One region of the Mesorhizobium sp. M0514 genome, then DNA from elsewhere that is predicted to be linked to it. Evidence: predicted binding sites of a transcription regulator. Region 1 holds the regulator's gene; each other region holds the start of a gene.
What was found. The regulator PhoB, encoded in region 1, activates phosphate uptake and scavenging genes when phosphate is short. The targets are predictions, from matches to a motif close to TGTCATNNANCTGTCAT.
Positions count from the first base shown of each region.

Region 2: a site for PhoB is predicted at 1,642-1,658, ahead of olsB (l-ornithine N(alpha)-acyltransferase). Genes of this name have one in related genera too.
Region 3: a site for PhoB is predicted at 5,957-5,973, ahead of NKI61_RS00280 (ceramide glucosyltransferase). Genes of this name have one in related genera too.
Region 4: a site for PhoB is predicted at 2,742-2,758, ahead of NKI61_RS17585 (LTA synthase family protein). Genes of this name have one in related genera too.

Region 1 covers NZ_JAMYQZ010000076.1:57-7,851, forward strand. Annotated here, with positions in the region: gene xylF (D-xylose ABC transporter substrate-binding protein) at 1-1,006, opposite strand, end outside; gene NKI61_RS25010 (ROK family protein) at 1,272-2,507, shown strand; gene phoB (phosphate regulon transcriptional regulator PhoB) at 2,538-3,227, opposite strand; gene phoU (phosphate signaling complex protein PhoU) at 3,244-3,948, opposite strand; gene pstB (phosphate ABC transporter ATP-binding protein PstB) at 3,990-4,814, opposite strand; gene pstA (phosphate ABC transporter permease PstA) at 4,832-6,148, opposite strand; gene pstC (phosphate ABC transporter permease subunit PstC) at 6,145-7,605, opposite strand; gene NKI61_RS25040 (substrate-binding domain-containing protein) at 7,701-7,795, opposite strand, start outside.
Region 2 covers NZ_JAMYQZ010000027.1:32,400-40,194, reverse strand. Annotated here, with positions in the region: gene NKI61_RS13670 (response regulator) at 1-1,456, shown strand, start outside; gene olsB (l-ornithine N(alpha)-acyltransferase) at 1,722-2,597, shown strand; gene NKI61_RS13660 (trimeric intracellular cation channel family protein) at 2,688-3,320, opposite strand; gene grpE (nucleotide exchange factor GrpE) at 3,466-4,095, opposite strand; gene NKI61_RS13650 (hypothetical protein) at 4,355-4,555, shown strand; gene NKI61_RS13645 (fatty acid desaturase) at 4,640-5,662, shown strand; gene NKI61_RS13640 (hypothetical protein) at 5,809-5,931, opposite strand; gene NKI61_RS13635 (DUF934 domain-containing protein) at 5,974-6,507, opposite strand; gene NKI61_RS13630 (phosphoadenylyl-sulfate reductase) at 6,625-7,389, opposite strand; gene NKI61_RS13625 (nitrite/sulfite reductase) at 7,364-7,795, opposite strand, start outside.
Region 3 covers NZ_JAMYQZ010000001.1:56,803-64,597, reverse strand. Annotated here, with positions in the region: gene NKI61_RS00310 (magnesium and cobalt transport protein CorA) at 7-1,014, shown strand; gene NKI61_RS00305 (GcrA family cell cycle regulator) at 1,126-1,644, opposite strand; gene NKI61_RS00300 (aspartate aminotransferase family protein) at 2,003-3,202, shown strand; gene argF (ornithine carbamoyltransferase) at 3,221-4,132, shown strand; gene NKI61_RS00290 (Hsp33 family molecular chaperone) at 4,241-5,272, shown strand; gene apaG (Co2+/Mg2+ efflux facilitator ApaG/CorD) at 5,459-5,851, opposite strand; gene NKI61_RS00280 (ceramide glucosyltransferase) at 6,073-7,224, shown strand; gene NKI61_RS00275 (O-succinylhomoserine sulfhydrylase) at 7,236-7,795, opposite strand, start outside.
Region 4 covers NZ_JAMYQZ010000039.1:38,381-46,175, forward strand. Annotated here, with positions in the region: gene fabF (beta-ketoacyl-ACP synthase II) at 1-293, opposite strand, end outside; gene NKI61_RS17570 (acyl carrier protein) at 328-564, opposite strand; gene fabG (3-oxoacyl-[acyl-carrier-protein] reductase) at 786-1,523, opposite strand; gene fabD (ACP S-malonyltransferase) at 1,584-2,531, opposite strand; gene NKI61_RS17585 (LTA synthase family protein) at 2,809-4,737, shown strand; gene rpsF (30S ribosomal protein S6) at 5,049-5,549, shown strand; gene rpsR (30S ribosomal protein S18) at 5,549-5,797, shown strand; gene rplI (50S ribosomal protein L9) at 6,063-6,650, shown strand; gene NKI61_RS17605 (cyclopropane fatty acid synthase) at 6,837-7,795, shown strand, end outside.

The DNA.
Region 1 (7,795 bases):
CTGTGCAGACTTCGTCCTTCTTGATCCAGCCGGCGTCGATGACGACGTTGAGGTTGTCCTTGGTGATCGCGACGGGGGTCAGGAACAGCGACTTGACGGTGTTGCCGCCAGGCGTGGTGAAGTCCTTGGCGCCGGCAATGTCGCCCGTCTTCTTGCCATCGGCAAGCTGCGAGGCGATCTCGGCGGCGTTCTTGCCGAGTTCGCGCGCGTCTTTCCACACCGACACCGTCTGCGTGCCGAGCGCGATGCGGTTCAGGGCGGCATGGTCGCCGTCCTGGCCCGAGACCGGAACCGTTCCGGCAAGGCCCTGCGCCGTCAGCGCGGCGACAACGCCGCCGGCGGTGCCGTCATTGGCCGCAACCACGGCATCGACCTTGTTGTCATTGGCGGTCAGGAACTGTTCCATGTTCTTCTGGGCGTTGGCCGGCAGCCAGCCATCGGTATAGGCCTCGCCGACATTCTTGATCTTGCCCGAGTCGATGGCTTCCTTGAGCACTTCCATCGAGCCCGAGAACAGGAAATCGGCATTCGGATCCGAGCCCGAGCCCTTGATGAAGACATAGTTGCCTTCGGGCTTCGCCTTGAACACTTCGCGGGCCTGCATGCGGCCGACTTCCTTGTTGTCGAAGGTCAGGTAGAAGACGTCCTTGTTCTCGATCAGGCGGTCATAGCCGACGACCGGAATGCCTTCGTCCAGCGCCTTCTGCACCGCCGGGCCGATGGCCGAGGCGTCCTGCGCCAGGATGATCAGCGAGTTGGCGCCCTGCGAGATCAGGCTTTCGACGTCGGTCAGCTGCTTGCCGGGATTGGACTGCGCGTCGGCGGAAATGTACTTGTCGCCGGCAGCCTCGATCGCCGTTTTCATCGCCGCCTCGTCGGTCTTCCAGCGCTCTTCCTGGAAGTTCGACCACGACACGCCGATGACCTTGTCCTTCGCCTGCGCGACCGACACCAGCGCCAGCGACATGGCGACACCCGCCAGCATGGCGGCTGCAAATCTGTTCATCATAATCCTCCCTGCGCCGCGTGCGGCGCGACAAAACTGGCCCGAGGGCCGGCACACAGAGGCCCTATTTTTTCGAGCCTCGAAAAAATACTGGTTCAATGATAAGGCGCTGTCAACATCGATTCTGATGGATTCTGATGGCCTTGCCGAATTTTTTCGAGGTCCGCAATAAACAATGACAGGGCTGCCGGCGTCTGCCAATATTTGGCTGGTGCCGTCGAACGCCTTCACTATCATGAGGCGCGAGGAGGCCGGGAGGAAACAAATGTCGGTTGGAATCCGCCACGACGATCTGCGCCGTCGCAACCGTGCGATGGTGATTTCAGCCGTGCGCCGGGCCGGCCAGCCGTCGCGGACCGAGATTGCGGCGACCACCGGCCTCAGCCACTCGACCATATCGGCAATCTCGTCTGATCTGATTCAAGAAGGCATCCTGATTGAAGGCAAACCTGGCGAGACCGGCGCACTGAAACGCGGCCGGCCGCAGGTGGGCCTTGGTCTCAACCCGGAAGCGGCGGCGGTGATGACCGTCGTGCTGTCGCTCAATTTCCTGTCCGTCACCGTCATCGACTATGCCGGCCACGTCGTCGCCGAGGAACAGCGCCGGCTGGACACGCTGACCAAGCCGCGCGACGAGCTGATTGGCGAATGCGTAGCAATCGTCCGGCGGCGGCTTGAGGATCCCGACCTCGATGTCCAGAGCATCGCCCGCATTGCCATGGGCATCCAGGGCATCACCGATTCGCAGGCGCGCGCCATGCTGTGGTCGCCGATCACGCCACTGACCGACATTGCCTTCGCCGACATGTTGGAAGCGGAATTCGGCATTCCGGCCACCATGGAGAACGACTGCAATATGATGGCGGTGGCCCTGCAATGGCGCCAGCCCGAGCGCTACCGCGACAATTTCATCGCGATCCTCTTGTCGCACGGCATCGGCATGGGACTGGTGCTGAAAGGCGAACTGTTCACCGGCACCCATTCCTCGGGCGGCGAGTTCGGCCACATGATCCACCGTCCGGGCGGCGCGCTCTGCCGCTGCGGGCGGCGCGGCTGCGTCGAGGCCTATGCCGGAAACTACGCCATCTGGCGCAGCGCCAAAATGATGGGCGAGGATGCCGAGCCGGTCGATATCGGCGACGCTGATATGCGCGCACTCGCCGCGCGCGCCCGCGAAACCGACGGCCCGGAGCGCGAAGCCTATCGCAAGGCCGGCGAGGCGCTCGGCTTCGGCCTCGGCAGCCTGTTTGCGCTGATCGATCCGGCACCCGTCGCCATGGTCGGCGTCAGCGCCGCCGCGTTCGACCTGATCGAACCGGCATTGCGCGAAGCGATCGCCCAGACCGCCGGCGGCCAGCACTCGAAGTCGATCTCCTTCGACACCGAGCCCAACGAGCTGCCGCTGATCCGCGAAGGCTGTGCCATGCGCGCGCTCGGCTTCGTCGATCAGGAGATTTTTGCGCCGGGTATTCAGCCCAAATCCGGCAAGCATGTCGCGTGAATGGCCGGCAACGGCGCGACGCGCAGGATCCTAGTCTTCCCTGATCGCGTAGCCGGCGCCGCGAATGGTACGGATGACATCCGGCATGCGGCCGTTGTTGACGGCCTTGCGCAGCCGCCCGACATGCACGTCGACGGTTCGCTCGTCTATATAGATCGTCTCGCCCCAGACATTGTCGAGCAGTTGGCTGCGCGAGAACACGCGGCCGGGATGGCGCATCATGAATTCGAGCAGCCGGAACTCGGTCGGTCCGAGCCTGATCTCGCTCTTCTTGCGGTAGACCCGGTGCGATTCTCGATCGAGCACGATGTCGCCGACCTTGAGCACGCTCGACAGCACTTCCGGCTTGGCGCGGCGCAGCAGCGCTTTCACGCGCGCCATGAACTCCGGCGTCGAGAATGGCTTGACCAGATAGTCGTCGGCACCGGTGGACAGGCCGCGCACGCGATCGCTTTCCTCACCGCGCGCGGTCAGCATGATGATCGGCAGCCGCTCGGTTTCGGGCCGCACTCTAAGCCGCCGGCAGAGCTCGATGCCGGAAACAGCGGGCACCATCCAGTCGAGCACCAGGAGATCGGGCACGTTTTCCTGCAGGCGGATCTCGGCCTCGTCGCCGCGTGTCACCACCTCGACGTGATAGCCTTCGGATTCGAGGTTGTAGCGGAGGAGCACGCCTAGCGGCTCCTCGTCCTCCACGACCATGATGCGTGGCGCGATCATAGGCAGTTCACCCTCATCAGGCCGGCGTGGCCATCGCCGTCTCGTCCTGCTTCGGACGATTGGCGGGCAATTGCTGGCCGGTCAGCACATAATACGCATTTTCGGCGATGTTGGTGACATGATCGCCGATGCGCTCAAGATTCTTGGCGCAGAACAAGAGATGCGTGCAGGCGGTGATGTTGCGAGGGTCTTCCATCATGTAGGTCAAGAGCTCACGAAACACGGACGTGTATTTGACGTCGATGCGCTCGTCGTCATTCCTGAGTTTTGCAAGAGCTGCCGCATCGGTGGCGGCATATTCCTCGACGACGCCTTGCACCTGGATCAGCACCAGCTGCGCCATGGCATCGATGGAGTGCGAGAGGTCGCGCGGCGTGACGCTCAAGCCCACGGTGCCGACGCGTTTGGCGATGTTCTTGGCGAGATCGCCGATGCGCTCGAGGTCGCCGGCCATGCGGATCGAGCCGACCACGGCGCGCAGATCGTTGGCCATCGGCTGGCGCTTGGCGATCAGCGTGATGGCGCGGTCGTCCAGTTCGCGCTGGCGCGCATCCATGATGGCGTCGTCGGAAACGACACGCTGTGCCAGCGCATTGTCCGAATTGAGCAGCGCCCTGGTCGAGCCGCTGACCATCGAGCCTGCCAGATCGCCCATGTCGCGGATCAGCTTGCTGATCTGCCCGAGCTCTTCATCGAAGGAGGCGACGGTATGTTCACCCATGATCTTGGTCCTCGTGCCTGAAAATTCACCCGCCGGACGGCTCAGCCGAAGCGGCCGGTAATGTAGTCCTGGGTGCGCTTGTCGTCGGGGTTGGTGAACATCTTGTCGGTGGCGCCCTCCTCGACGAGATAGCCGAGATGGAACATCGCTGTACGCTGCGACACGCGCGCCGCCTGCTGCATCGAGTGGGTGACGATGACGATCGTGTAGTTCTGGCGCAGTTCGTCGATCAGCTCCTCGACACGGGCGGTGGCGATCGGATCGAGCGCCGAGCAGGGCTCGTCCATCAGGATCACCTCCGGCGACACGGCGATGGCGCGCGCGATGCACAGGCGCTGCTGCTGGCCGCCGGACAGGCCGGTGCCGGGCTCCTGCAGGCGGTCCTTGACCTCGTTCCAGATCGCAGCCTTCTTCAGGCTCTGCTCGACGATCTGGTCCATGTCGGACTTGCGCTTGGCCAGCCCATGGATGCGCGGGCCGTAGGCGACGTTCTCGTAGATCGACTTCGGGAACGGGTTGGGTTTCTGGAACACCATGCCGACGCGGGCGCGCAGTTCGACGACATCGATGTTCTTGTCGTAGATGTCGTCTTCATCGAGCGTGATCTTGCCGGTCACCCGCGCCGAATCGATGGTGTCGTTCATGCGGTTGAGGCAGCGCAGGAAGGTCGACTTGCCGCAGCCGGACGGGCCGATCAGCGCCGTCACCTGGTTCTGGCGGACGTCGAGATTGACGTCGAACAACGCCTGCTTCTCGCCGTAGAAGACGCCGACCTTGTCGCCGCGCATCTTGATGACTTCGTTCGACTTGGCGTTCATTTTGTCGCCCACTGCATTCTCAAGGGACTGTTCGGTCATGATGTTCATACCAAATTGCCTTTTTTCTACCAGCGCCGCTCGAACCGGCGCCGAAGCACGATCGCGGTGATGTTCATGGCCATGAGGAAGACGAGCAGGATGATGATGGCGCCGGACATGCGCTCGACAAAAGCGCGCTCAGCCTCGTTTGCCCACATGTAGATCTGCACCGGCAGCGCGGTCGCCGGATCGAAAGGCGTCGTCGGATAATCGGCGACGAAAGCGACCATGCCGATCAAGAGCAGCGGTGCTGTCTCGCCGAGCGCACGCGCCAGGCCGATGATGGTGCCGGTAAGGATGCCTGGGGCGGCAAGCGGCAGGATGTGGTGGAACACCATCTGCATCTTGGAGGCGCCGAGCCCGAGCGCTGCCGAGCGGATCGACGGCGGCACCGCGGCAAGGGCGGCGCGCGTCGCGATGATGATGGTCGGCAGCGTCATCAAAGTCAGCACCAGGCCGCCGACGAAGGAAGCCGAGCGCGGCATGCCGAGGAAGTTGATGAACACGGCAAGGCCAAGCAGACCGAAGACGATCGACGGCACCGCCGCGAGATTGTTGATGTTGACTTCGATCAGGTCCGTAAAGCGGTTCTTCTTGGCGAACTCCTCGAGATAGATCGAGGCGGCGACGCCGATCGGCAGCGCCAGCAAAAGCACGATCACCATCATGTAGAACGAACCGATGATGGCCACGCCCATGCCCGACGTCTCGGGCCGGCTGGAGGCGCCATAGCTGAACAGGCCGGTGTTGAAATGCTCGGCCATCGCGCCTTCGGCTTTGAGCTTGTTCATCCAGTCGATCTGCTGGTCGGACACCTTGCGGCGCGCTTCATCGACGCCGAGGTCGATCTGGCCCTTGAAGGCCGAGTCGAGATTGGCGGCGGCCAGGATGTCGACGTCACGCGTCGTGCCGATCACCGACGGATCGGCGGAGACGATGTCGCGCAGCTGGACGCGGGCGCCTTCCGACAGGAAGCCCTTGAGCTTCAGCATCATCGGCTTGTTGGCCGGATCGATGCCGAGCTTGGCCACCAGCGCGTTTTCGGCGAGCTTGGGATAGTTCGCCTTGATCAGCACGGTAGGGTCGGTCGCGCGCTTGCCGGAGGGATCGATCACCTTCTCGTCGAAGGTGACCGGCAGCGTCACCGTCGTCTGCCAGAAGGCGGTGTAGCCTTTCGAGACGATGGTGATCAACATGATGGCCAGGAACGCCAGGCCCACCGAGATCGCAATCACGCCATAGATGCGGAACCGGCGTTCGGCGGCGTAGCGCGCCTTCAGCCCGATGTCGCGGCGCGGACGCGCGACGGCACCCGCCATCGTGTCCAGGGGGATGTCGGTCATTCGTACTGCTCCCGGTACTTGCGCACGATGTAGAGGGCGACGATGTTCATCACCAGCGTCAGCGCGAACAGCGTCAGGCCGAGCGCGAAGGCGACCAGCGTCTGCGGCGAGTTGAACTCGAGATCGCCGGTCAGCTGGTTGACGATCTTGACGGTGATGGTCGTCATCGCCTCGAACGGGTTGGCCGTCAGATTGGCCGCGACGCCCGCCGCCAGCACGACGATCATCGTCTCGCCGATGGCGCGCGACGCCGTCAACAGGATGGCGCCGACGATGCCGGGCAGTGCCGCCGGCAGGATCACCCGCTTGATCGTCTCGGAGCGCGTGGCACCGAGGCCGAGCGAGCCGTCACGCATTGCGCGCGGCACCGCGGTGATGATGTCGTCGGACAAAGAGGACACGACCGGGATCAGCATGACGCCCATCACCAGGCCGGCGGTGAAGATGCTCTGGCCCTGGATGAAGGGAGAGCCGCCGGTGAGGGCTGCTGAGAGGTCGCGCAGGAACGGTCCGAGCGTGACCACGGCGAAGATGCCGTAGACGATGGTCGGGATGCCGGCCAGCAGTTCAAGCGCGGGCTTGACCACCGACCGGACGCTGCGCGAGGCGTATTCGGACATGTAGACCGCCGACATCAGCCCTACCGGCACTGCGACCAGAAGCGCGACGGCGGCGATGTAGAGCGTGCCGGCGAGTAGCGGGATCAGGCCGAACTGACCCTGGCTGCCGCCGGAACCGGCGGCGGCGAAACGCGGATCCCACACCGTGCCGAAGAAGAAGCTCATCGGTGATACGCTTTCGAAGAAGGTGATCGTCTGGAACAGCATCGACAGCACGATGCCGACCGTGGTCAGGATGGCGATGGTCGAGGCCGCAAGCAGCCCCCACAGCATCAGCTTCTCGACATTGTTGCGCGCCCTGGCGCGCGGCGCGATCTGCCTCAGCGCATAGAAGGCGCCGGCGACCGACAGCGCGAAGGTCAGCACGGCGCCGAACAGGCCGAGCCGGTCCTGGACCTGGTTCGCCTCGACCGCGATCGGGATCATGTAGTCCTGTGTGTCGCTGGCCAGTGCCACGCCCTTGGCGGCGAGCAGCGGCTGCAATTCGGCGAAAGTAGCGGGAAGTGCGGTATCGCCATCGAGCCGGCGCAAGCCCTTGGCCAGGCTCTTCACCAGGCTGGCGTCGAGCGCTTCGCTGGCGACCTTTGTGTCGGCGGTGCGCTCGGGCAAAGCGGCATGGATATGCCGGTCGAGATAGAAGGAAGAGCCGATATCCCAGACGGCGAGCAAAAGGACGGCAGGCAGGACCGCGAGCAGAAAGGCCCACCAGCCATGATAATGCGCGCGCGAATGCGGCTTGACCTTGCCGGTATCCTGCGCCGCGGCGCGCTGGCGGCCGACCACAAAAGCGACCACGCCTATGACGATGATTATGGCGAGTACGAGCAAGGACGACATAACCCACCCCAGGGAAAATTCAGATCGCCGCCGCCGTTGCGGCAAGCGGCGAAATCAGGGCGCGGAGTTCATCCGCGCCCTGATCCGTCCGTTGATTACATTGTCTTTCCGGCGGCGAAGGCGTCGCGCTGGCCCTGACGTTCGGCGTCGGGAGCGGAAACCAGGCCGTACTGGGCGAGCGGGCTTTCCG
Region 2 (7,795 bases), on a different contig from region 1:
GCTTCTGGCTGACACCAATCTGTCGCCCGAGCAGCGCACCTATGTCGGCGCTGTCTCGACCTCGGCCAGCGCCCTTTTGGCGCTCATCGAGGATTTGCTCGACTATTCCAAGATAGAGGCCGGCCGTTTCGACCCGGAGCCGCAGCCGACATCGCTGCGCGAAATCGCCGACAACATCGTCGAACTGATGGCAGCGAAAGCCTTCGCCAAGAACATCGGCCTCGGCTGTCATGTCGAGCCCGACGTGCCGCAGATGATCATGGCCGATCCCGGCAGGGTCAGGCAGGTGCTGCTCAACCTGATCGGCAATGCGATCAAGTTCACCGACACCGGCGGCGTGCTGGTCTCGATTGCGCGCGCCCGCACCGATACCAGCGACCGCATCTGCTTCACCGTTACCGACACCGGCCCCGGCCTGCACGAAGACGACATGGAGCGCATCTTCGAGGAATTCGAACAGTCCGACGGCACCTCGACCCGCACCCATGGCGGCGCCGGCCTCGGTCTGGCCATATCAAGGCGCCTGGTCGCCGCCATGGGCGGTGCCATTTCGGTGTCGAGCCGGCTTGGCGAGGGATCGGAATTCGTCTTCGAGATCCCGGCCGCAGGAGCAACCGAAGCACCGCAGAACCGGCAGAACATCCTGGCCGGCCGGCGCGCCGTGATCGTGTCGAAGAACGCCGTCGAGGCCGACGCCATCGCCCGCACCATCCGCGCCCATGGCGGCGCCGTCGACGTCGCCGCAACCGCTTCCCAGGCGACGCCCTTCGCCGAACATTGCGATGTGCTGTTGATCGACGCGGCCCTGGAGGACGGCGACGGCAGACTGCTCAAGCGCCTGCGCCAGAGTGGCTTTGCCGATTGCGAGGCGATCACGCTGATCGCGCCGACCGACCGCGGCATGCTTGGCGAATTCCGCACCAACGGCTACGCCACCTTCCTGGCGAGGCCGGTGCGCGGCGAAACCCTGCTGCGCGTGCTGCTGACCAGTCATGTCCCTGCCTTGCCGCCGCCCAAGCCGGAAAAGACCGGCGCGTCCTCGCTTCGTGCCCACGGCGGGCGCCAGCAAGGTTTGTCGGTGCTGATCGCCGAAGACAACGACATCAACGCCATGCTTGCCCGCGCCACGCTTTTGAAGGCGGGACATCGCGTGAAAGTGGTCGGCAATGGCAAGGCCGCGGTCGAGGCGGTGACCGAAGCCGGGCTGAAAAATCGCTTCGATGTGGTGCTGATGGATTTGCACATGCCGGTCATGGACGGGCTGGACGCGATCGCCGCCATCCGCCGCCACGAGGAGGAAATGGCTGTGCCGCCGGTTCCGATCATGGTGCTTTCGGCCGACAGCCAGGAAAAGACCCGCCACACAGTGCTCGCCCATGGCGCCAGCGGCTTTGTCACCAAGCCGCTCGATCCCGACGCGCTGGTCCATGCCGTCGAGGGCCAGGTGGCCGCCTGAATTCATGTCCCTCAAAAGTGGCCCCGGTTTTGAGAAGACGACATGCACAAAACAAAGACAGAAGCGCGTCGCGTGAATCGTCCCAGCGCGACGCGACGCTGGCGCAATCCTCGCGTCACGTAGGTAGCCGAATGAGGGTTTTCGCCAGCCGACGAAGTATTGCCCGTCGCGCCGTATCACGGTACTGTCACAATCCTGTTGCACCTACACCGTATCCCCGTGCCAAGAGGGATGGCTCGAAGGAGAATCACTCGTGCATACAGTTATGCCGGAATGTGACACTCGGCCCAGCGCAGGCGGCGCTTTGCTCGCCGCGCGGAACGCCGATGCCGTCGCAACAGGCGCACCGCTGGGCCGTATCGGCAATCTCGAAGTGCGGCTTGCCCGCAATGAGGCCGAGATCGCCGCCGCGCAGGAAGTGCGCTACCGGGTGTTTTATGACGAGCTTGGCGCCAGGAAGGACCTGTTCCAGGCGCAGGACCGGCGCGACGCCGACCGCTTCGACCCGCTGTGCGACCATCTGCTGGTGCTTGACACCTCGATCTCCGGCCCCGAGCATCGCCGCATCGTCGGCACTTACCGCCTGCTGCGGCAAGAGATTGCGGCGACCGCCGGCGGCTTCTATTCCGAAGGCGAGTTCGAACTGACCAAGCTGATCGCCCGCCATCCCGGCCAGCGCTTCCTTGAGCTCGGCCGCTCCTGCGTGCTGCCGGAATACCGCTCGAAGCGCACCATCGAGGCGCTGTGGCAAGGCATCTGGGCCTACATCAACCACTATGAGATCGGCGTGATGACCGGTTGTGCCTCGTTCCCCGGCACGGTGCCGGCTGCGCATGCCGAGGCGCTCACCTACCTTGCCCATCACTGCCGAACCAACTCCGCGTGGGATGTGCGGGCGGTCTCCGGCCGCTATTGCTCGATGGATCTGATGCCGATCGAGGCGGTCAACGCCAAGGCGGCGATCGCGGCCATGCCGCCGCTGGTCAAGGGCTATCTGCGCGTCGGCGCCCGCATCGGTGACGGCTGCGTCATCGACCGTGAGTTCTCCACGGTCGATGTGTTCGTGGTGATGCCGGTCAAGGAAATCGGCGCCCGCTACGTCAACTATTATGGCGGGGAAGCGCAGCGCTTTGCGGCGTGAGGCAGTAGGCAGTAGGCGGTAGGCGGTAGGCAGTAGTGAAGCTGCCGGGACTCCTGACTCCTGACTATTCCTACTCACTAATCCCTCTCCCTATGGAATATCCTCCGGTCGCCGTCCCGGGCGGCTCTTGTAGGACGGAAAGGTCCAGCCGAATTTCAGCGCGCCGCCGCGCACCAGGAAAGCCGCGACGAAGCCGGCGACATCCGAGGCGAGCGGCGGCAGGCCGGCGAGATCGCCAAGTGTGTAGAGGCCGGCGCCCGCGAGTGCGGCGGTGACGTAGATTTCGGGCCTGAGCAGCACCGATGGCTCGCCGGCCAGCAGATCGCGCAGGATGCCGCCAAATGTGGCGGTCAACACGCCCATAACAACGGAGACGACCGGCGAGCCGGTGATGGCCAGCCCCTTGGCCGCGCCCATTACGGAAAAGGCCGCCAATCCGATGGCGTCGAGCCAGAGCAGCCATTTCCAGCGGGATTCGACGCGGTGAGCGATGAAGAAAACCAGCACCGCAACCGCCGCGCAAACCAGCACATAGCCGGAGTTGGCGACCCAAAAGACGGGCAGGTTGAGGATGACGTCGCGAAGCGTGCCGCCGCCAATGCCGGTGACGCTGGCCAGAAACAGGAAGCCGATAATGTCGAGCTGCTTGCGCGAAGCCGCCAATGCCCCGGTCGCGGCAAAGACGGCGACGCCGGCATAGTCGAGGAGGTCGATGGGTGTCAGGGACATGAGGTAGTAGGGATTGGGAATTAGGGAAAGTATGAATAACACGAAGCCGCGCGATTGATACGCCTGCCTATTCCCTCTTCCCTCTTCCCTCTTCCCTATTCCCTCTTCCCTATTCCCTATTCCCTACTGCCTACCCTACTCACGCATCCTTCTCGGCCTGCTCGTTCACCGGCCCCGGCTCGACCGGCGCTTCGGTGGCCGCGATCTTGGGGCCGCCCTTGGCGACCCCGACCATGGCCGGCCGCAGCACGCGCTCGCCGATCGAATAGCCCGGCTGCACGACCTGGACGACGGTGTTGGCCGGCACATCGGGATTGGGCACTTCGAACATCGCCTGGTGGAAATTCGGGTCGAACTTCTCACCTTCCGGCTCAAGCTTCTTCACCCCATGCCGTTCCAGCGTCGACAGCATGGCGCGCTCGGTGATCTCGACGCCGTCGATCAGCGCCTTGAAGCCGGCGTCTCCGGCCGCTTTCGCCTCGGCGGGGATAGCATCGAGTGCGCGGCGCAGATTGTCCGACACCGACAGCATGTCGCGGGCGAAATTGGCCACCGCATAGGCGCGCGCATCATGCACGTCGCGGGCGGTGCGGCGGCGCAGATTCTCCATCTCGGCTGCGACGCGCAGCGCGCGGTCCTTCAGCTCCTCGTTTTCCTTCAGCAGCCGCACCAGCGCTTCATAGTCGCCGTCGATGCCGCCTTGCGTGCGCTCGGCCTCGGCCGTTTCGATATCCTCGGGCGCGCGTTCGTCTTTTGTCTGGTCGCTCATCGCCATTTCCCGTCATTCGAATGGTTTGGATTTGCGCCCGATATCGAGGTTTGGCGGCCAAAAATCAAGGGGTAAGCCCAGGAGGACGCCCCACAGCAGGCAATGTTGCGGGCTGCCCGTCGGACTTGGTGCGGGGCGCAAGGACGTTCAAAATTAATTCAAACTTTACCGTAACGGCAGCCTTTGCTTGCCAATACCCCGCTATGGGGAACCATTCAAAGCTTGGAGGAGTTTTGAAACCGACACAGGATTTGAGATCATGGACCGCAATACTGGCAACAGAAGCGAAGAGCTCGCCGCCGACATCAGGCGCCAGTTCGGCACCGAGGCGACGACGCGCTTCTTGCGCACCTTGCCGGCCTTCCGCACCGAGGCCGACATTCCCGCCCGTTTCCGGGACCTGCTCGATCGGCTGGACGGCATAGAAGCCAGCATGGCCGGCGGCCAACGCCGTCAATAGCGATGCAATCGCGCGACAATTACGCGCAGTAATTTCGCGTGAGCTTTTCCTTGCAGCAGCGGGACGCCCCGCCTATGCTTCCTGATGAACATGATTTCCCCCGAGACGGCCGCCAACAGCAAGCGCGCCTGGTTGAAGATCCTGGCGCGCTACAAGAAGCCCGACCGGCGACGCAGCACTCTTGAACTCGCCATCACCCTTATTCCTTTCGTTACGCTGTGGGCGCTGTCTTCGGCAGCCTATTCCTATGGCCACTGGTGGGGCTTGATCCTGATCCTTCCCGCCGCCGGTTTTCTGGTGCGGATCTTCATGATCCAGCACGATTGCGGCCACGGCTCCTTCTTCGCCAACCGCACTGCCGACGACTGGATCGGCCGCGCGCTCGGCGTGCTGACGCTGACCCCTTACGATTGCTGGCGGCGCGCGCACGCCACCCATCACGCCAGCGCCGGCAATCTTGACGAGCGCGGCATGGGCGATATCAGGACGTTGACGGTTGCTGAATACCGCCGGCTGTCTTGGCGGGGACGCCTTGCCTATCGTCTCTACCGCCATCCCCTGGTGATGTTCGGCCTCGGGCCGATCTGGCTGTTCATCTTCGAGCAGAGGCTGCCCGTCGGCATGATGCGCGGCGGCCTGACGCCCTGGGTGTCGTCGATGACCACCAATCTCGGCATCGCGGTTGCGGCAGCGCTGCTTATCTGGCTGGTCGGCCCCGGCGCTTTCCTGATCGTCCATTTGCCGATCGTGATCCTGGCCGGATCGGCCGGCATCTGGCTGTTCTACGTCCAGCACCAGTTCGAGGAGACGGAATGGGCGAAGGACGAAGAGTGGGAATTCCAGCGTGCCGCCCTGCACGGCTCGTCCTATTACGATTTGCCGCCGGTGCTGAACTGGTTCACCGGCAATATCGGCGTCCATCACGTGCACCATCTCTCCGCCAAGGTGCCGGGGTACCGGTTGCAGGAAGTGCTGCGCGACTATCCGGAATTGCGCGGCATCGGCCGCGTCACGCTTCTCGACAGCCTGCGCTGCGTCAAGCTGGCGCTATGGGACGAGAATCGCCGCAAGCTGATCTCGTTTCGCGAAGCGCGGGCCTTGGCCTAAAAGCATTCCAGCAAAGTGAAGCGGTTTTCCCGGGAAAACCGCGCAGCGCTTTCCCTCGGGATCGCATAAAACAAGAAATAAACCGCCGCACCAAAGGGGCGGCTGCATCTCCCAGAAGATCTGCTCAGGTTGCCTTGCGCTCCGCATCAGGACCTTGCAGCCCTGATCACGTCAGCCGCCTTTTCGGCGATCATGATGGTCGCTGCATTGGTGTTGCCGCCGATCAGCGCGGCTTCCTCCCTGGCGGATACTTCCGTCCGGACAGCCAAGAGATCACAGTCTTTGTAAAGACAGGCGAAATTACCGCTGCGTCAGCTGTTGCGAACGCGCCGCCAGGAGTATTTCGGCCCCTTCGGCTCCGACGCTTCGGTCGGCTGATAGTAAAGGCCCAGCCCGCCTGTGCGGCCTTCTTCGAGGCGCTTCAGCAGAACCGGGTTGGAGATTTCGAACTCGTCGAAGCCGAGGCGCAGCATATGCGGCAGCTGGTCGACGAGCACCTGGCCAGTGGCGCGGACCGCGCCCTCGAAATGGTAGCGGCTGCGCAGCAATTCGCCCTTGGAAAACGAGCGGCCGTCGCTGAAGGCCGGGAAGGCCAGCGCCACCAGCGACAGCTGGTCGAGCAGATCCACAATCTTTTCCAGCTGGTCGCCGGGCTGCAGCGCGACGCCAAGCCGCTCCTTGGCCGAGCGCCGCACTTCGGCATCGAGGCCGAGAAATGCCTGCAACGGCAGGATGAAGCGGCCATTGCCCGCCAGTGCATCCGCACTTTCGGCATGTGTCCACTCGTCTTCGCGAAAACCCGTCCGGGTCCAGAGGCGGGTCTCCGCTGTGGTCTGTTCAGTCATAGAAAATTCCTAAAGCCCTAAAAATCGAAAGTCCGCGAAAGCCGGTCCACACCAAACCGGCGGCCTCCGAGCGGAAGCCGCCGTTGCAGGCCAGCCTCACCTGAATATCACCATAGCTTAAAGGGATGCGTCGGTCAGCGACACTTCCAGTCCCGACAGATGGATGCCGCACTCGGTCTTGGCATGACCGGCCCAGCGTCCGCTTCGCGCATCCTCGCCCGGCTGCACCGGCTGCGTGCATGGGAAGCAGCCGATCGACAGATAGCCGTACGCAACCAGCGGATTTTCGCGCAGCGCATGCGCGCGCATGTAGTCAGCCTGGTCGGATGTCGTCCAGTGCGCCAGCGGATTGATGCGTACGCGCGGGCCGACCGCCTCGAACACCGGCAGCGCGGCTCGCGTCGCCGCCTGGAAGCGCTTGCGGCCGGTCAGCCAGGCCCGGAAGGGGGCGACGCCGCGCGCCAGCGGCTCGACCTTGCGCACGTCGCAGCAGGCATCGGTATTGCTCTGGTGCAGATTGCCGGTCGGATCGACCCGCTCGAGCGCCGTGTCTTCGGGCTTGATCACCCTGATGTTGGTCAGCCCGAAATCGGCGACCAGCGCATCGCGATAGCCCAGCGTCTCCTCGAAATGCTTGCCGGTGTCCAGGAAGATGACCGGCAGCGTGCGGTCGACCTTGGCGATCATATGCAGCAGGACGGCGGAATCCGCGCCGAAGGACGACACGGCGGCCATCTCGTCATGAAACAATTCGCTCGCCGCGCGTTCGATGATGTCGAGCGGGCTCAGATGTCCATACAGCGCGTCGAAACCCGCCGCTTTGGCGGCGATGCTGTCGTCGACGTCGACGATGCGGTCAAGCGGCCTTGGTTTCGCCAGCATAGAGCGCCTCCTTGAACGGCGCGGGACCGACACGGCGGTAGGCGTCGATAAAACGTTCACTGGGACCGAGCCGAAGGCCGAGATAGGTGTCGACGATCTGCTCGATGGCGTCGGTGATCTCTTCCGAAGAGAAGCCGCGGCCGATGATTTCGCCAACCGAGGTGTTCTCGTCGGCCGATCCGCCAAGCGTCACCTGGTACAGTTCGGAGCCTTTCTTCTCGACGCCGAGGATACCGATATGGCCGACATGGTGATGTCCGCAGGCATTGATGCAGCCGGAAATCTTCAGCTTCAATTCGCCGATCTCGCGCTGCCGCTCCAGCGAGGCGAAGCGAAGCGAAATCTCCTGCGCGATCGGGATCGAGCGCGCTGTCGCCAGCGCGCAATAATCGAGGCCAGGGCACGC
Region 3 (7,795 bases), on a different contig from region 1:
GCTGCGATGGAATATGTCCGAGAGTTCAAGCCGGCGCCGGCATCGTCCGGCATCATCGCGTCGAGCGTCTACACCGCCGGCAAGCGCATCGCCGACATTCCGATCGAGGAAGCCGGTGAATGGGCCAAGAAGTCGGGCCATGTCGTCTGGATCGGGCTGCTCGAACCCGACCGCGAGCTTCTGCTGCGCGTCAAGGCGCAATTCCATTTGCATGAGCTGGCGATTGAAGACGCCGAACATCCGCACCAGCGGCCGAAGATCGAGCAATATGGCGATGCGCTGTTCATTGTTGCCCGCACTGCACAACTGATAGACGGACGCGTCACCTTCGGCGAGACGCATCTGTTCGTCGGCTCAGGCTATATCGTCAGCGTCAGGCATGGTCCCTCGACCTCATACGCCGCCGTGCGCCAGCACTGGGAAAGCTGTCCGCACTCACTGGCCAAGGGCGAGGATTTCGTCCTCTACGCCATCCTCGACTTCATCGTCGACAACTACATGCCGGTGCTAGAGCAGATCGAGGACGAGGTCGAGGCGATCGAGGACAGGGTGCTGCTGAAGCCGATGACCGGTCCTGACATCGAGCGGCTCTATATGCTGCGCCGCGATCTGTTGCGCCTGCGCAATGCGGCGCTGCCGCTGGTCGAGGTCTGCCGCCGGCTGACCAGCGCCGAACTGCCGCAGATCCATACCGCAATGCATCCGCTGTTTCGCGATGTCACCGACCATATCCGCACCGTGCAGGAAAAGATCGACAGCCTGCGCGAGGTTCTGGCGTTCGCTTTCGAAGCCAGCCTGCTGGTCGGCCAGAGCCAGGAAACCGCGAACACCAAGAAGCTGGCCTCATGGGCGGCGATCCTGGCGGTGCCGACGGCGCTCGCCGGCATTTACGGCATGAATTTCGACGACATGCCGGAACTGAAGATGCAATACGGCTATCCCGTCGTATTGGTCTCGATTGCGCTGATCTGCTCGTTTTTGTATTGGCGATTTCGAAAGAGTGGGTGGCTGTGATGGTAGGCAGTAGGCAGTAGGCAGTAGGCAGTAGGCAGTAGGCAGAATAAGGTAGCGCCTCACGAGCGCTACCCCATTCCCTACTGCCCAGTCCCCAATCCCTATTCCTAACTACCGGCTCCTGCGCCGCTCTGAAGCCGGCTGGAACGCCACCCTTGCGTGGTACTTGCAGTAAGGTCCGGTTTCAGCCGCCTCGTTGCCGCAGAAGTTGAAGTCTTCCGACAGCGGGTCGCCATTCGGCCATTTGCAGGTGCGCTCGGTGAGATCGGTGAGCTGCAGATGCCGCGAGATCGGCACGACGACGTTTTCGACCGGGCGGATGTAGTGGCGCGCCACTGGCTCGGCGTCGAACTGCGCCTGCAGCGCGTTCGCCCCGATCGACGTCGTGACATGGCGCTGCGTGGTTGCGGCGCGAGGCACCGATTTCTGGATCGAAGATCCCTGCGTTGTCTTCTTCTGACGCGCCGGCGTCGCGGTCGAGCGTCCGCGGCCCGACAGCTTCAGCCGGTGCACCTTGCCGATGACCGCGTTGCGGCTGACCCCGCCGAGTTGTGCGGCGATCTGGCTTGCGCTCAAGCCCTCCGACCACAGTTTCCTGAGAAGTTCGACCCGCTCGTCAGTCCAGTTCATGAGACCGCGCTCCTGCTAAGTGTGCGGCAGCCGGAATCCATTCCCGACCCGGCAATCTTTGCCGGGGCAGACACCACATATATTAGGTGATTAGGTCCGCCGCACGAAATCTAGTTATTTCCCGACTACAATTACCTCATGTGTTGACTCGGTGACAAGAGTCCCAGGTGCAACACGAATCGGTTTTTTAGGTTTTCCCCAACTTGCCCGGTCGCTTATGAGCCGGCGTCTCGTCGGGAGCTTGCCGCGCGCCTCTGCACGACGTTTTCGTTGACTTCATGGCCGAAAAACACGATAAGCCGCAAAGGCCGCCGCTTTGGCGGCTTTTTTGATTTTTCCGGTACCGGAGACGCATATAATGAGCGGTTCGGCGCTTTACGAGACCTTTGCCCGCGCCCCTTTGGCCTTCGACCATGGCGAAGGCACCTGGCTGGTTACCGACAAGGGCGAGCGATATCTCGATTTCGCTGGCGGCATCGCGGTCAATTCGTTGGGCCACAGCCATCCGCATCTGGTCTCGGCGCTGACCGAACAGGCGGCCAAGCTCTGGCACGTCTCCAATCTCTACGAGATCCCGGGGCAGGCCCGGCTCGGCGAGCGGCTGGCTGACGCCACCTTCGCCGATAAGGTGTTCTTCACCAATTCCGGCGCCGAGGCGCTCGAATGCGCGATCAAGACGGCGCGGCGCTACCAGTTCGTCAAGGGCCATCCCGAGCGCTTCCGGGTCATTACCTTCGAAGGCGCCTTCCACGGCCGCACGCTGGCGACCATCGCCGCCGGCGGCCAGTACAAATATCTCGAAGGCTTCGGCCCCAAGGTCGAAGGCTTCGACCAGGTCGGCTTCGACGACATCGACGCCGCCGAGAAGGCGATCACACCAGAGACCGCCGCGATCCTGATCGAACCGGTACAGGGCGAGGGCGGCATCCGCCCGGTGCCGACGCAATCCTTGAAACGGCTGCGGCAGCTCTGCGACCAGCATGGCCTGCTGCTGATCTTCGATGAGGTCCAGTGCGGTATCGGTCGCACCGGAAAGCTGTTCGCGCATGAATGGACCGGCGTGACGCCAGACATCATGGCGATTGCCAAGGGCATTGGCGGCGGCTTTCCGATGGGCGCGTGCCTCGCCACCGACGACGCTGTCGTCGGCATGACGGCAGGCGTGCATGGCACCACTTTCGGCGGCAATCCGCTGGCCATGGCGGTCGGCAACGCTGTGCTCGACGTCGTGCTGGAAGACGGCTTCCTCGAAGACGTCCAGCGCAAGGCATTGCTGATGAAGCAGGGCCTGGCGGCGGTCGCCGACGAATTTCCCGATGTCATCGAAGGCATCAGGGGCAGCGGCCTGATGCTTGGCCTGAAATGCGCCATGCCAAACACCAAGGTCAACATGGCGCTGCGCGACCAGCATCTGCTGGCGGTGCCGGCCGGCGACAACGTCATTCGTCTGCTGCCGCCGCTGACCGTCACCGACGCCGAGATCGGCGAAGCGCTCGATCGCATCCGCGCCGCTGCCAAGGGCCTGACCGACGCCATCGCCGCGGCCGCCGCGAAGTAATCCCGAGAACCATTCCCGATGAGCCTTCGCCATTTCACCGATCTTTCCGCCGTTTCCGAAGGCGATCTGCGCCTGATGCTGGACGATGCGGTGGTGCGCAAGGCGCGCCTCAAGGCCGGCGAACGGACCAAACCGCTCGAAGGCAAGGTGCTGGCCATGATCTTCGACAAGCCGTCGACGCGCACGCGCGTGTCCTTCGACGTCGGCATGCGACAGCTCGGCGGCGAGACCATCATGCTGACCGGCACCGAAATGCAGCTCGGCCGCTCCGAGACCATTGCCGACACCGCCAAGGTGCTGTCGCGCTATGTGGACGCCATCATGATCCGCACCACGTCGCATGAGCGGCTGCTCGAGCTGACCGAGAATGCCACGATTCCGGTCATCAACGGGCTGACCGACGACACCCATCCCTGTCAGCTGATGGCCGACATCATGACCTTCGAGGAGCATCGCGGTCCGGTTGCCGGCAAGACCATCGCCTGGACCGGCGACGGCAACAACGTGCTGCATTCGCTGCTCGAAGCTTCGGCGCGGTTCCGCTTCAACCTGAACGTCGCAGTGCCGGAAGGCAGCGAGCCGGCGCAAAAGCACATCGACTGGTCGAAGTCCAATGGCGGCAAGCTGCACTTCACCCGCTCGCCCGAAGAGGCCGTCGACCAAGCCGACTGCATCGTCACCGACTGCTGGGTGTCTATGGGCCAGGAACACCGCGCCCGCGGCCATAATGTCTTCTCGCCCTATCAGGTCAATGCGGCGCTGATGGCCAGGGCCAAGCCCGACGCCCTGTTCATGCACTGCCTGCCGGCGCATCGCGGCGAGGAAGTCACCGACGAGGTCATCGACGGTCCGCATTCGGTGGTCTTCGACGAAGCCGAGAACCGGCTCCACGCCCAGAAGGCGGTTTTGGCCTGGTGTCTGGGCGCTTGATCTCCAGGCGCTTGATCTCCAAGCGCTTGATCCGGGGCGACGCGATGCCTATTTGCGCCCCATCACGCAAATCAAGCGCGTTTGGACGCATGCACCCCTCCGGGCCGCATGGCCGCGCCCTGGAGCTTTGTCATGTTGGAAACGCATCAAGTGACTGAACATCACCCCAAACTCGGCGAGTTCGGCTATGCCGGCGACGATCATGTCGTGCCCTTCGAGGTAGGCCCGCTCGACGTGCGCGGCCGCACCGTGCAGCTCGGGCCGATGCTCGACGCCATCCTCAACCGTCATGACTATCCCGAGCCGGTCGCCCGCCTGCTGGCGGAAGCCTGTGTGCTGACGGTGCTGCTCGGCACCTCGCTCAAATTCGAGGGCAAGTTCATCCTGCAGACCCGCACCGACGGGCCTGTCGACATGCTGGTCGCGGATTTCTCCACGCCCTCGGCATTGCGCGCCTATGCGCGCTTCGATGCCGACCGGCTGGAGGCCCTGGTGGCCGCAGGCCAGACCTCGCAGCAGACGCTGCTGGGCAGCGGCGTTTTGGCGCTGACCATCGACCAGGGGGCGCACACGCAGCGCTATCAGGGCATCGTCCAGCTCGACGGCGAGACGCTGGAAGACGCCGCGCGCACCTATTTCCGCCAGTCGGAGCAGATCCCGACCGACCTCAGGCTGTCGGTGGCCAAGCTGCTGACGCCCGGCCCCGGCGGTGCGCGCGAGCAGTGGCGCGCCGGCGGTATCCTGGCGCAGTTCCTGCCGCAGTCGCCCGAGCGCATGCGCGTGCCCGACATTTCGGGGGGCGACGGCGATCCGCGCGACGTGATGAACGAGCCGGCCGACAATTCTTGGCGCGAGCTGGTGGCGCTGCTCGGCACCATCGAGCCGACCGAGCTGATCGACCCGACCATCGGCGCCGAGCGGCTGCTCTACAGGCTGTTCCACGAACATGGCGTGCGCGTCTTCGGCGGCGTGCCGGTTGCCGACCAATGTTCCTGCTCAAGGGACAAGATACGCGGCATCCTCGAGGGGTTTTCCGCGCAGGAGATCAAGGACAGCACCGAAGATGGCGGCATCCACGTCGCCTGCGAGTTCTGCTCGAAGCAGTACGACTTCGACCCGGCGGAGTTTGCAACTCAGTAGCATCTCTTCCTTCTCCCCGTTCACGGGGAGAAGGTGCCCGAAGGGCGGATGAGGGGCAGCGCGAACTTTGGTGAATGGCCGCGCATAGCCTACGTCATGTGCGTGGAAGATAACCTCATGAGTCCGGCGTCGCCCCTCATTGCACTGCCGGGCATTTCTCCCCGTATAGAGATGGGGAGAAAACCCCTAATTCACCGTCCGCCGCGTCCCCGGCAGATCCAGCGAAAACGCGGGAATAGCGACGTCGAACGTCTCGCCCTTTTTGTTGCGCATGGTGTAGTGGCCGACCATGATGCCGGAGGGCGTCGAGAGCGGGCAGCCTGACGTGTATTGATAGCTGTCGCCCGGATTGAGCTCAGGCTGGTCGCCGACCACGCCGGCGCCGCGCACTTCCTCGATCCGGCCGCTGCCGTCGGTGATGTGCCAGTAACGCGACATAAGCTGCACGAAATCGTCGGACTGGTTGTCGATCGTCACCTGGTAGCCCCAGACATAACGGTTCTCCGCCGGGTCCGAGCGGTCCTCCAGGTAGAACGGTCTGACCTGCACTTCGATGTTGCGCGTGACGGCGCGATACATGGGCTGCTCCGGTTGCGCGGCAAGGAACATTTGTCGCGCTATGCGGTTTGATACGCGCACAACGGCATGTCCTGCCAGCCTCAAAGCGGAGGTGCCGACAAACAATGTCATTTAAGTGACACATGACAGTGTTGGTGTGCGCAAACCTTGCCGGCGACTCAAGGCCCATCTGTCGACTGACAAAGCAGCCGCGAGCGGCCTTTCCGGAGTGACCAGATCTCATGGAACTAGCTCTCACAGCCGCCTTCGCTTCCTCCGCTTTGCTTCATTCCAATCTCGCCAGCATCCTGCTTGCTTCGTCGAAACTGCAAGCGCGTCGCCTTATCCCTCCGCCGTCCGACGAGCAGCCACCGGTCTCGATCGTCGTGCCGTCGCGCGGCGTGGAGCCGTTCACACAAGAGACGCTGCAGCGAGCCTTCTCGCTCGACTGGCCGCGCTACGAACTGATCTTCTGCGTCGCTCACGCCGACGATCCCGTCGTCAAACTGATAAACAGGGCGATCGTCCTGTTTCCCAACGTGCCGGCCCGGCTGCTGATCGGCGACGACCGCGTCAGCAGCAACCCGAAGCTCAACAACTGCGTCAAGGGCTGGGAAGCGGCGCGCAATCATTGGGTTATTCTGGCGGATTCCAACGTGCTGATGCCTAGGGATTACGTCCAGCACCTGATGGCGGCCTGGCGTACCAATACCGGGCTTATCTGCTCGACGCCGATCGGCTCGCGGCCGGAAGGCTTCTGGGCCGAGGTCGAATGCGCGTTCCTCAACACGCTGCAGGCGCGCTGGCAATATGCCGGCGAGGCGCTTGGCCTCGGCTTTGCCCAGGGCAAGAGCATGCTGTGGAACAAGCCGATGCTCGATACCAATGGCGGTATCCGCGCGCTGGCCGCCGAGATCGCCGAGGATGCTGCTGCAACCAAGCTGGTCAACGGACTGGGCCTGCGCGTCAATCTCGTTGCCTCGCCTTTCGAGCAACTACTGGGGCAGCGCCGACTTGCCGACATCTGGTCGCGTCAGGCGCGCTGGGCGCGGTTGCGCCGCGTCACTTTCCCGCTGTTTTTCGCACCCGAGATCCTGACCGGCGTCGCCGTGCCGTTGGCGTTGGCGCTGGTGGCGGCCGCAAGTGCCGGCATCAGCCTGCCGGCCACGGTGTTGGCCGTGCTGACGGCGGCCTACATTCCCGAATGCGCGCTGGCCGCGGCCAAGGGCTGGCACCTGTCGCTGCGCATGGTCCCGGCGATGATGGTGCGCGACATGATGCTTCCCGCCATCTGGGCGCGCGGCTGGCTGAGCGGCGCCGTCGACTGGCGCGGCAACATCATGACCATCGGCACCAAGACGGCCGAACTGGAAGAGGTTTCGTCGGGAGCGTGACGCCTCGCGGCCTATCCGGCTGCCTTCAGCGCCTGCGCAACGTCCTCCAGCAGATCGTCCGTATCCTCAAGACCGACCGACAGCCTGAGCGTTCCCGGCCCGATGCCAAGCTCGGCGCGAGCTTCGTCGCTGAGGTTCTTGTGCGTGGTGGTCGCCGGATGGGTGATCAGGCTCTTGGCGTCGCCGAGATTGTTGGAGATCAGCACGATGTCGAGCGCGTTCTGCAAGGCGAAGGCCGCCTGCTTGCCGCCCTTGACGTCGAGGCAGATCAGCGTCGATCCGCCTGTCATCTGCTTCTTGACGATGTCGGCCTGCGGGTGGTCGGCGCGGCCGGGATAGATGACGCGGGCGATTTCCGGCCGTCCTGCCAGGAAATCCGCGATCTTGGCCGCGCTTTCCGTCTGCTGGCGCACCCGAACCGGCAGCGTCTCCAGGCCCTTGAGCAGCGTCCAGGCGTTGAACGGCGACAGGCTCGGGCCGGTGTGGCGGAAATAGTCGTGCAAATTCTCGTCGATCCATTTCTTGTCCGACAGGATGATGCCGCCGAGACAGCGTCCCTGGCCGTCAATGT
Region 4 (7,795 bases), on a different contig from region 1:
GGCTCCCAGCCGGAATCCTTCAGCGCTTCGTCGGCGGCCGCAATCCCGTAAAGGATGAAGTCGCCGATCTTGCGCAGTTCCTTGGGCTCGAGCACGGCTTCGGGATTGAGCGTGCCGTTGGTGCCGTCACCGCGAGGAATGACGTGGGCGATCTTGCAGGCAAGATCTTCCACTTCGAACTCGGTGACGCGCTTGGCGGCGCTGCGGCCGGTCAGAAGTTCCTTCCAGCTGTGCTCGAAGCCCATGCCGAACGGCGAAACCAGGCCAAGGCCCGTGACGACGACACGCCTCATCGCAGGTCCTCCCCGGTGATGACTGCGGATAGTGTCAGGCCGAAGCCTTGTCGATGTACTTCACGGCATCGCCGACGGTCAGGATGGTCTCGGCCGCATCGTCCGGAATCTCGACGCCGAACTCTTCTTCGAACGCCATGACGAGTTCGACCGTGTCGAGGCTGTCCGCGCCCAGATCATCGATGAAGCTCGCCTGCTCGGTCACCTTGTCGGCATCGACGCCAAGATGTTCGATGACGATCTTCTTGACGCGCTCTGCGGTGTCACTCATTTGGGGCATCCTCGTCTTTTGTTTGTCTGTCTTCGTTAGCGGGCAGAATGCCGCTAATCAAGCTGAAAGATGGTCCTGCCGGAAACGCAACGATGCCGGACCGGTTTTTGCCCGAACCGCCGGGTTGCGGGCCGCATTACACGAAAAATGGCCGAGGTCCAAGGCGAAATGGTCTCTTTTCACAAGCCGGCCATGTCTTCTTATCACCCGACAATATCCCGTCAGATCATGGCCATGCCGCCGTTGACATGGATGGTCTGGCCGGTGACGTAGGCTGCCTCGTTGGAGGCGAGATAGGCGACGGCCGACGCCACTTCAACACTCGTGCCCATGCGGCGCGTCGGGATCGCGGCCATTACCGCGTCTTTCTGCTTGTCGTTGAGCTTGTCGGTCATGGCCGATTCGATAAAGCCCGGGGCGACGCAGTTGACAGTGATGTTGCGGGTGGCGATCTCCTGCGCCAGCGACTTGGAAAAGCCGATCATGCCGGCCTTGGAGGCGCAATAATTGGTCTGGCCAGGATTGCCGGTGACGCCCACCACCGAGGTGATGTTGATGATGCGGCCATGGCGGCGGCGCATCATCGGATGGGTCAGCTCGCGGGTCAGCCGGAACACGGCGGTGAGGTTCACCTCCAGCACGCTGTCCCAATCCGCGTCCGCCATGCGCACGAACAGGCCGTCCTTGGTGATGCCGGCATTGTTGACCAGTATGTCGACGCCTTCGAGTTCGGCTTCGGCCTTCTGGCCAAGCGCCTTGACCTCGTCACGGTCGGCAAGATTGGCCGGGAACAGCTTTACCCGGTCGCCGAGTTCGCCGGCCAGGGTCTCCAGTTTCTCGATGCGGGTGCCGTGCAGGCCGACAATGGCGCCTTGCGCATGCAGCACCCGGACAATCGCCTCGCCAATGCCGCCCGATGCGCCGGTGACGAGCGCCTTGCGGCCGGTCAGTTCGAACATTTTCGTCTCCTGATCTTAAGAGAACACCCTTCCCACGGGAGAGGTTGAATCGCCAGTGGATTATGCAAGCGCGGCCAGCGCCGCCTCGACTTCGGCCGGCGTGCCGACGGCCGATGTGGTGATGTCGCGGCTGATCCGCCGCGCCAGGCCGGAAAGCACCTTGCCGGCGCCGATCTCAAAGAGCGTGGCGACGCCATTGGCGCCGAACCACTCCACCGTTTCGCGCCAGCGCACGCGGCCGGTGATCTGCTCGACCAGGCGGCGCGCGATCTCGTCGGGGTCGCGGGTCGGGGCTACAGTGACGTTGGAGACGACGGGCACGACCGGTGCATTCTTGGTCACGCCCGCCAGCGCCTCGCGCATGACATCGGCCGCCGGCGCCATCAGCGCCGAATGGAAGGGTGCGGAGACCTGCAGCATCAGCGCCCGCTTGGCGCCCTTTTCGGTGCACAGTTTCGCGGCGAGTTCCACCGCCGCCCTGGCGCCGGAGATCACCAGCTGGCCGCCGCCATTGTCGTTGGCGATCTGGCAGACCTGGCCGGATCCCGTTGCGGCCTCGGTGCAAGCGGCTTCGACGTCGGGCTGTTCCAGTCCGATGATCGCCGCCATGGCGCCCTCGCCGGCCGGCACCGCCGCCTGCATGGCGTTGCCGCGGATGCGCAGCAGCCGGGCAGCATCGGCGACCGAAACGAAACCGGCCGCGGCAAGGGCGGAATATTCGCCGAGCGAATGACCGGCAACGTAGGCAACCTTGTCCTTCAGCGAAAAGCCGCGCGCTTCCAGCGAGCGGATTCCCGCCAGCGAGACCGCCATCAGCGCCGGCTGGGCATTGGCAGTCAGGGTCAGCGCCTCTTCCGGGCCTTCCCAGATCAGTTTCGACAGCTTTTCGCCCAACGCATCATCGACTTCCTCGAACACCCTGCGTGCCTCGGGGAAGGCGTCGGCGAGGTCCTTGCCCATGCCGACAGCCTGACTGCCCTGTCCCGGAAAGGTGAATGCGACGGCCATTTGGGCGCTCTCCAGCGGCTGATTTTTCCTGCCTGTGACGCAAGGCGGACCGTCAAGTCAAGCCCGGAGGCGGCATTTCCGCTCTCGCTTGAACCGGAGCTGACCTCGAGTCCCTGTTCCCAAAGGCTTTTTGCCGATCACACCTGATGAAAACCGCTCACGAATCGTTTGCTGGCTCTTCTTATTTTCGCCACAGGCGCTAGCTTTTGCATGACAGTTCTATGACAGAACGGTGGCGCGAGTGGAAATACGCGTTGCTTGGGCCGGGGGAAGAGACGTGGCTAGGATCAGGAAGGGCGCGGCCGTACCCGCGCCACAGTTCTTGGAAGACGATCCGTCCACCGGCTACCTGCCGGGGCGCAGATGGCCGGTCATCCGCTACGGTCTGGTCACGCTGCTTGCCTCCGCCATCCTGGTGTTCGCCATCGAATGGATCGTGCGCGGCGACTTCTTCGGCACAGTCGACTTCTTCCTGCAGCCATTCAAGCCGGGCTGGACCACCATCATTGTCTTTGCATTGGTGCTGATGGGACTGGACGCCGTGTTTGGCCGCAGTCACCAGAGCCTGATGATCGTGGCGCCGCTGACGCTGGCGCTGGCCTTTGTGGGGCATCAGAAGTCGCATTATCTCGGCGATCCGCTCTACCCAACCGATTTTCTTTATTCGCGCCAGATCATGGCACTGATGCCGCTCCTGGTGCGCGAGCGGCCCTGGACGGCGCTCGCCATGGCGGTCGGCATCGTCGCCGGCCTGTCGCTGCTGATCTATGGCTGGCGGTTGTGGCGCCGCAAGGTTCCGATCCTCAGCCGCAAAGGGCGGCTGGCGCGGCTGACGCTGGCAGTGCCGCTGCTCGCCTTCTTCGTCTCAATCATGGACTACGCCACCTTCTCGTGGACCCGCGACCGGCTGCAGATCATCCCGATCATGTGGGACCAGAAGGAGAACTACGCCTCCAACGGGTTTGCGCTGGCCTTCGCGCTCAACGTGCCGATGGCGCATGTCTCGGCGCCGGCGGGCTATTCCGACAAGGCGATCGACGCGATCGACAGGCCTGCTGTGGCGGCCTCGGTACCGGATGAGAAACCCGACATCATCGTGGTGATGAGCGAATCTTTCTGGGATCCGACCAAGCTGCCCGGCGTCACAATCACGCCTGACCCGATCCCCAATGTGCGGGCGCTGCGTTCCGGCTATATGTTTTCGCCGGAATTCGGCGGCATGACCGCCAACATCGAATTCGAGGCGCTGACCGGCTTTTCCAATGCCTTCCTGCCGGCGGGCTCGATCCCCTACCAGCAATATGTGCGCACGCCGACGCCGTCGCTGGCGACCTTCCTGAAAAGCGAGGGCTACCGGGCGCGCGCCATCCATCCGGGCACCAACTGGTTCTGGAACAGAGGCGCCGTCTATGCCGATTTCGGTTTCAACGATTTCCGCTCGGAAGAGACGCTGCCGCCACTGGAAAAGCGCGGGCCGCTGGCTTCCGATGCCTCGATGACCGACGAGATCATCGCAGAGGCCGACGCCAGCGAGCGGCCGGTGTTCTTCTTCGCCGTCAGCCTGCAGAACCACGGTCCCTACGAGCCGTACCGCTATTACAATCCGACCCACAAGGTCGCGGCACCGATCAGCACATGGGCGCGGGAATCGCTGCTCAGCTACGCCGAAGGCTCCGCCGATGCCGACCGTGGCCTCGAACGATTGATCGAATGGGCGAAGAAGCGCGAGCGGCCGACGGTCATCGCCTTCTTCGGCGACCATCTGCCGCCGCTCGGCCCCGTCTATGTCGAAACCGGTTACCTGAAGGACAATGTCGCGCCGCGCAAGGAACCGACGCCGGAGGCGGCACTGGAGCATCATCAGACGCCGCTGGTCATCTGGTCTAACCGCACCGGTCCGGCGCAGGATATGGGCGCGGTGAGCCCGGCCTTCCTGCCCTACCATATCCTTACCACGGCCGGGATCACGCACCCCTACTATACCGGCTTCCTGGGCGCGCTGCGCGAACGCTATCGCGTCGTGGATCGCAATCTGCTTCTGACACCGTCAGGTGAGGCCACGGCGGACTGGGCGCGGCAGAAGGACATCGATCCGGCGATCAACGACTTCCGCCTGCTGCAATACGATATGATGTTCGGCAAGCGTAAGGCGGCTCCGGACTTCTTCCCCGAAACGATCAACGGTCGTACCCCGCATACGAGTTGATGCCTGGTCTTTTCCAACCCTGCGACGCCAGGACGCTGTCCGGAGCATGCGTTACCCTTGCCTTCCAGCCAAATTGCTATATAGACGCCCGCAATCTGCCGGTCCTTGCTGGGGGCTGAACGGAGGGCCGGAGGTTTTATCCAAAACCTTCGTGTGAAGCCAGAAGCGCTTCCGCCTCCCGTGTCTCCGCTCTCGACCGTCTCGAAATGCTCCTTTCTTCCTCGCCCCCTCGGGACCAGCGGGTCAGAGAAGTTGCAGAGGCTTTTGCCGCGAGGATCCGGGAGAGAAACGAAGAAAGGCACTGAACCACTATGGCTCTATACGAACATGTGTTCCTTGCCCGGCAGGACCTCTCGCAGCAGCAGGTCGATGCGCTTGTCGAACAGTACAAGGGCGTCATCTCCGCAAATGGCGGGTCCGTCGGCCGGGTCGAGAACTGGGGACTGAAGTCCCTCACCTACCGGGTCAACAAGAACCGGAAGGCTTACTACACGCTTATGGACCTCAACTGCCCGCCGGCAGCGCTCAACGAGATGGAGCGCCAGATGGGCCTGTCCGAGGACGTGCTGCGTTTCCTGACCGTCAAGGTCGAGGCGCATGAGGAAGGCCCGTCGGCCATGATGCAGAAGCGCGAAGAGCGCTCGGAACGCGGCGGCTTCGGCGACCGCGACCGTGGCGATCGTGGTCCGCGCTCGTTCGGCGACCGTGATCGCGGCGACCGTGGCGATCGTCCGCCGCGCTCATTTGGCGATGCCGGTGGCGATCGTGGTCCGCGCCGTCCGCGCGAAGGCGTTGAAGGAGGTGCAGAATAATGGTCGACATCAATCAGATCCCGACCCGGCGCCCGTTCCATCGCCGCCGCAAGACCTGCCCGTTCTCCGGCGCCAACGCGCCCAAGATCGACTACAAGGACGTGCGTCTTCTGCAGCGCTACATTTCCGAGCGCGGCAAGATCGTGCCGTCGCGCATCACCGCCGTCAGCCAGAAGAAGCAGCGCGAACTCGCCAAGGCGATCAAGCGCGCCCGCTTCCTCGGCCTGCTGCCCTACGTGGTTCGCTAAGATCTCCGAAGCAGGCGGTTCGCCGCCTGCTTCCTTCTCCCACGGCGACGGGCGCCCAGGGGTAATTTGATGATGCATGTCGTTGTCCCAAAACCGGGACCACTCTTGGCGACGTGCATTGAAATCCCGAGTTGAGGTGAAAAGCCTCTAACTGCCGCGACAGGCAGGACAGCGACACCGGCGCAAAGGCGCTCAGAGCTTCCTGACCTGTTCCATTCAATTCGGCGCCGATCCCGCGGTCGGTGCCAGACGAAGGAACAAGACCATGCAAGTGATTCTTCTCGAACGCGTTTCCCGCCTCGGCCAGATGGGCGATACCGTCAAGGTCAAGGACGGCTTTGCCCGCAACTTCCTCTTGCCGCAGGGCAAGGCGCTGCGCGCCAACGAAGCCAACAAGAAGAAGTTCGAAGGACAGCGCGCGCAGCTCGAAGCCCGCAACCTCGAGCGCAAGTCGGAAGCCAGCCAGGTTGCCGAAAAGCTCGACGGCAAGAGCTTCATCGCCGTACGTTCGGCCGGCGAGACCGGCCAGCTCTACGGTTCGGTGTCGACCCGCGACATCGCCGACCTGCTGACCGCCGAAGGGTTCTCGGTCAACCGCAACCAGATCCAGCTCAACCAGCCGATCAAGACCATCGGCGTCACCAATGTGGCGATTGCGCTGCATCCGGAAGTCGAGGTCACCATCAGCCTCAACATCGCCCGCACGGCCGACGAAGCCGAGCGCCAGGCCAAGGGCGAGACGCTGACCACCGCCGAAGCCATCTATGGCGATGACATCAACGACAACGCACGGCCGGAGAACTTCTTCGACCCGAACACCGAGTTCGAAGGCGGCGAAGAAGACAACGCCTGATCCCGCACGGGGCGTGATCGGGAAGCGAGGGGAGCAGCGCTCCAATCACTTCCTCGTCATCCAGCCTTTCTGGACCAATGCCCGGGCCTCTCGCCCGGGCATTTTTGGGCCAAATGGAACTTTTCGAACCCCTATATATTGTTGCAGAATTGGTCCGCCAGTCTGACCGTGAGGGGACATTTGGTGATGAATATTCTGTTGAAACGCGTTCTCGACCGCCTGGTGCGTACGGGCAATCTGAAAGTCACCGGCCCGAAGGGCTCGACAGTGGTTTTCGGCGACGGCAGCGGCGAGCCGGTGCATATGCACATCAAGACCGCGCATGCCGAGCGCGCCATTACCTTCGATCCGATGCTGGCCGTGCCGGAAGCCTATATGGACGGCGAACTCGACATCATCGAGGGCGGCGTACTGGGTATGATGCGCATCGCCTTCCAGAACATGGGCAGTGGCGGTATCGACGCCACCTGGTCGAAGGCCATCGAGGGTCTGCGCCACGCCTTTCGCCGCCTGCAGCAGATCAACACCGCATCACGGGCGCGCCGCAACGTGCAGCGCCACTATGATTTGTCGGGTGACCTCTACCGGCTCTTCCTCGACGACGACATGCAGTATTCCTGCGCCTACTTCGAACAGCCGGACATGACGCTCGACGAGGCGCAGATGGCCAAGAAACGCCATATCGCCGCCAAGCTCAGGCTGAAGGCCGGCCAGACCGTGCTCGATATCGGCTCCGGCTGGGGTGGGCTCGGCCTCTATCTCGCCAAGGCTTTCGATGTCGACGTGCAAGGCGTGACGCTGTCGACCGAGCAGCACGGCGTCGCCACCGACCGGGCGCATGCGCAAGGCTTGCAGGACCGCGTGCATTTCGATCTCAAGGACTACCGCGAACTCAACGAACGCTTCGACCGCATCGTCTCGGTCGGCATGTTCGAGCATGTCGGCGTCAACCACTTCCGCACCTTCTTCGACAAGTCGGCGACGCTGTTGAAGCCCGACGGCGTCATGCTCTTGCACACGATCGGCCGCTCCGGCGTGCCGTGGGCGACCAGCGCCTTTATCCGCAAGTACATTTTTCCGGGCGGCTACATTCCCTCGCTGTCGGAGGTGATGCCGGCGATCGAGAAGTCGGGGCTTGTGGTCAC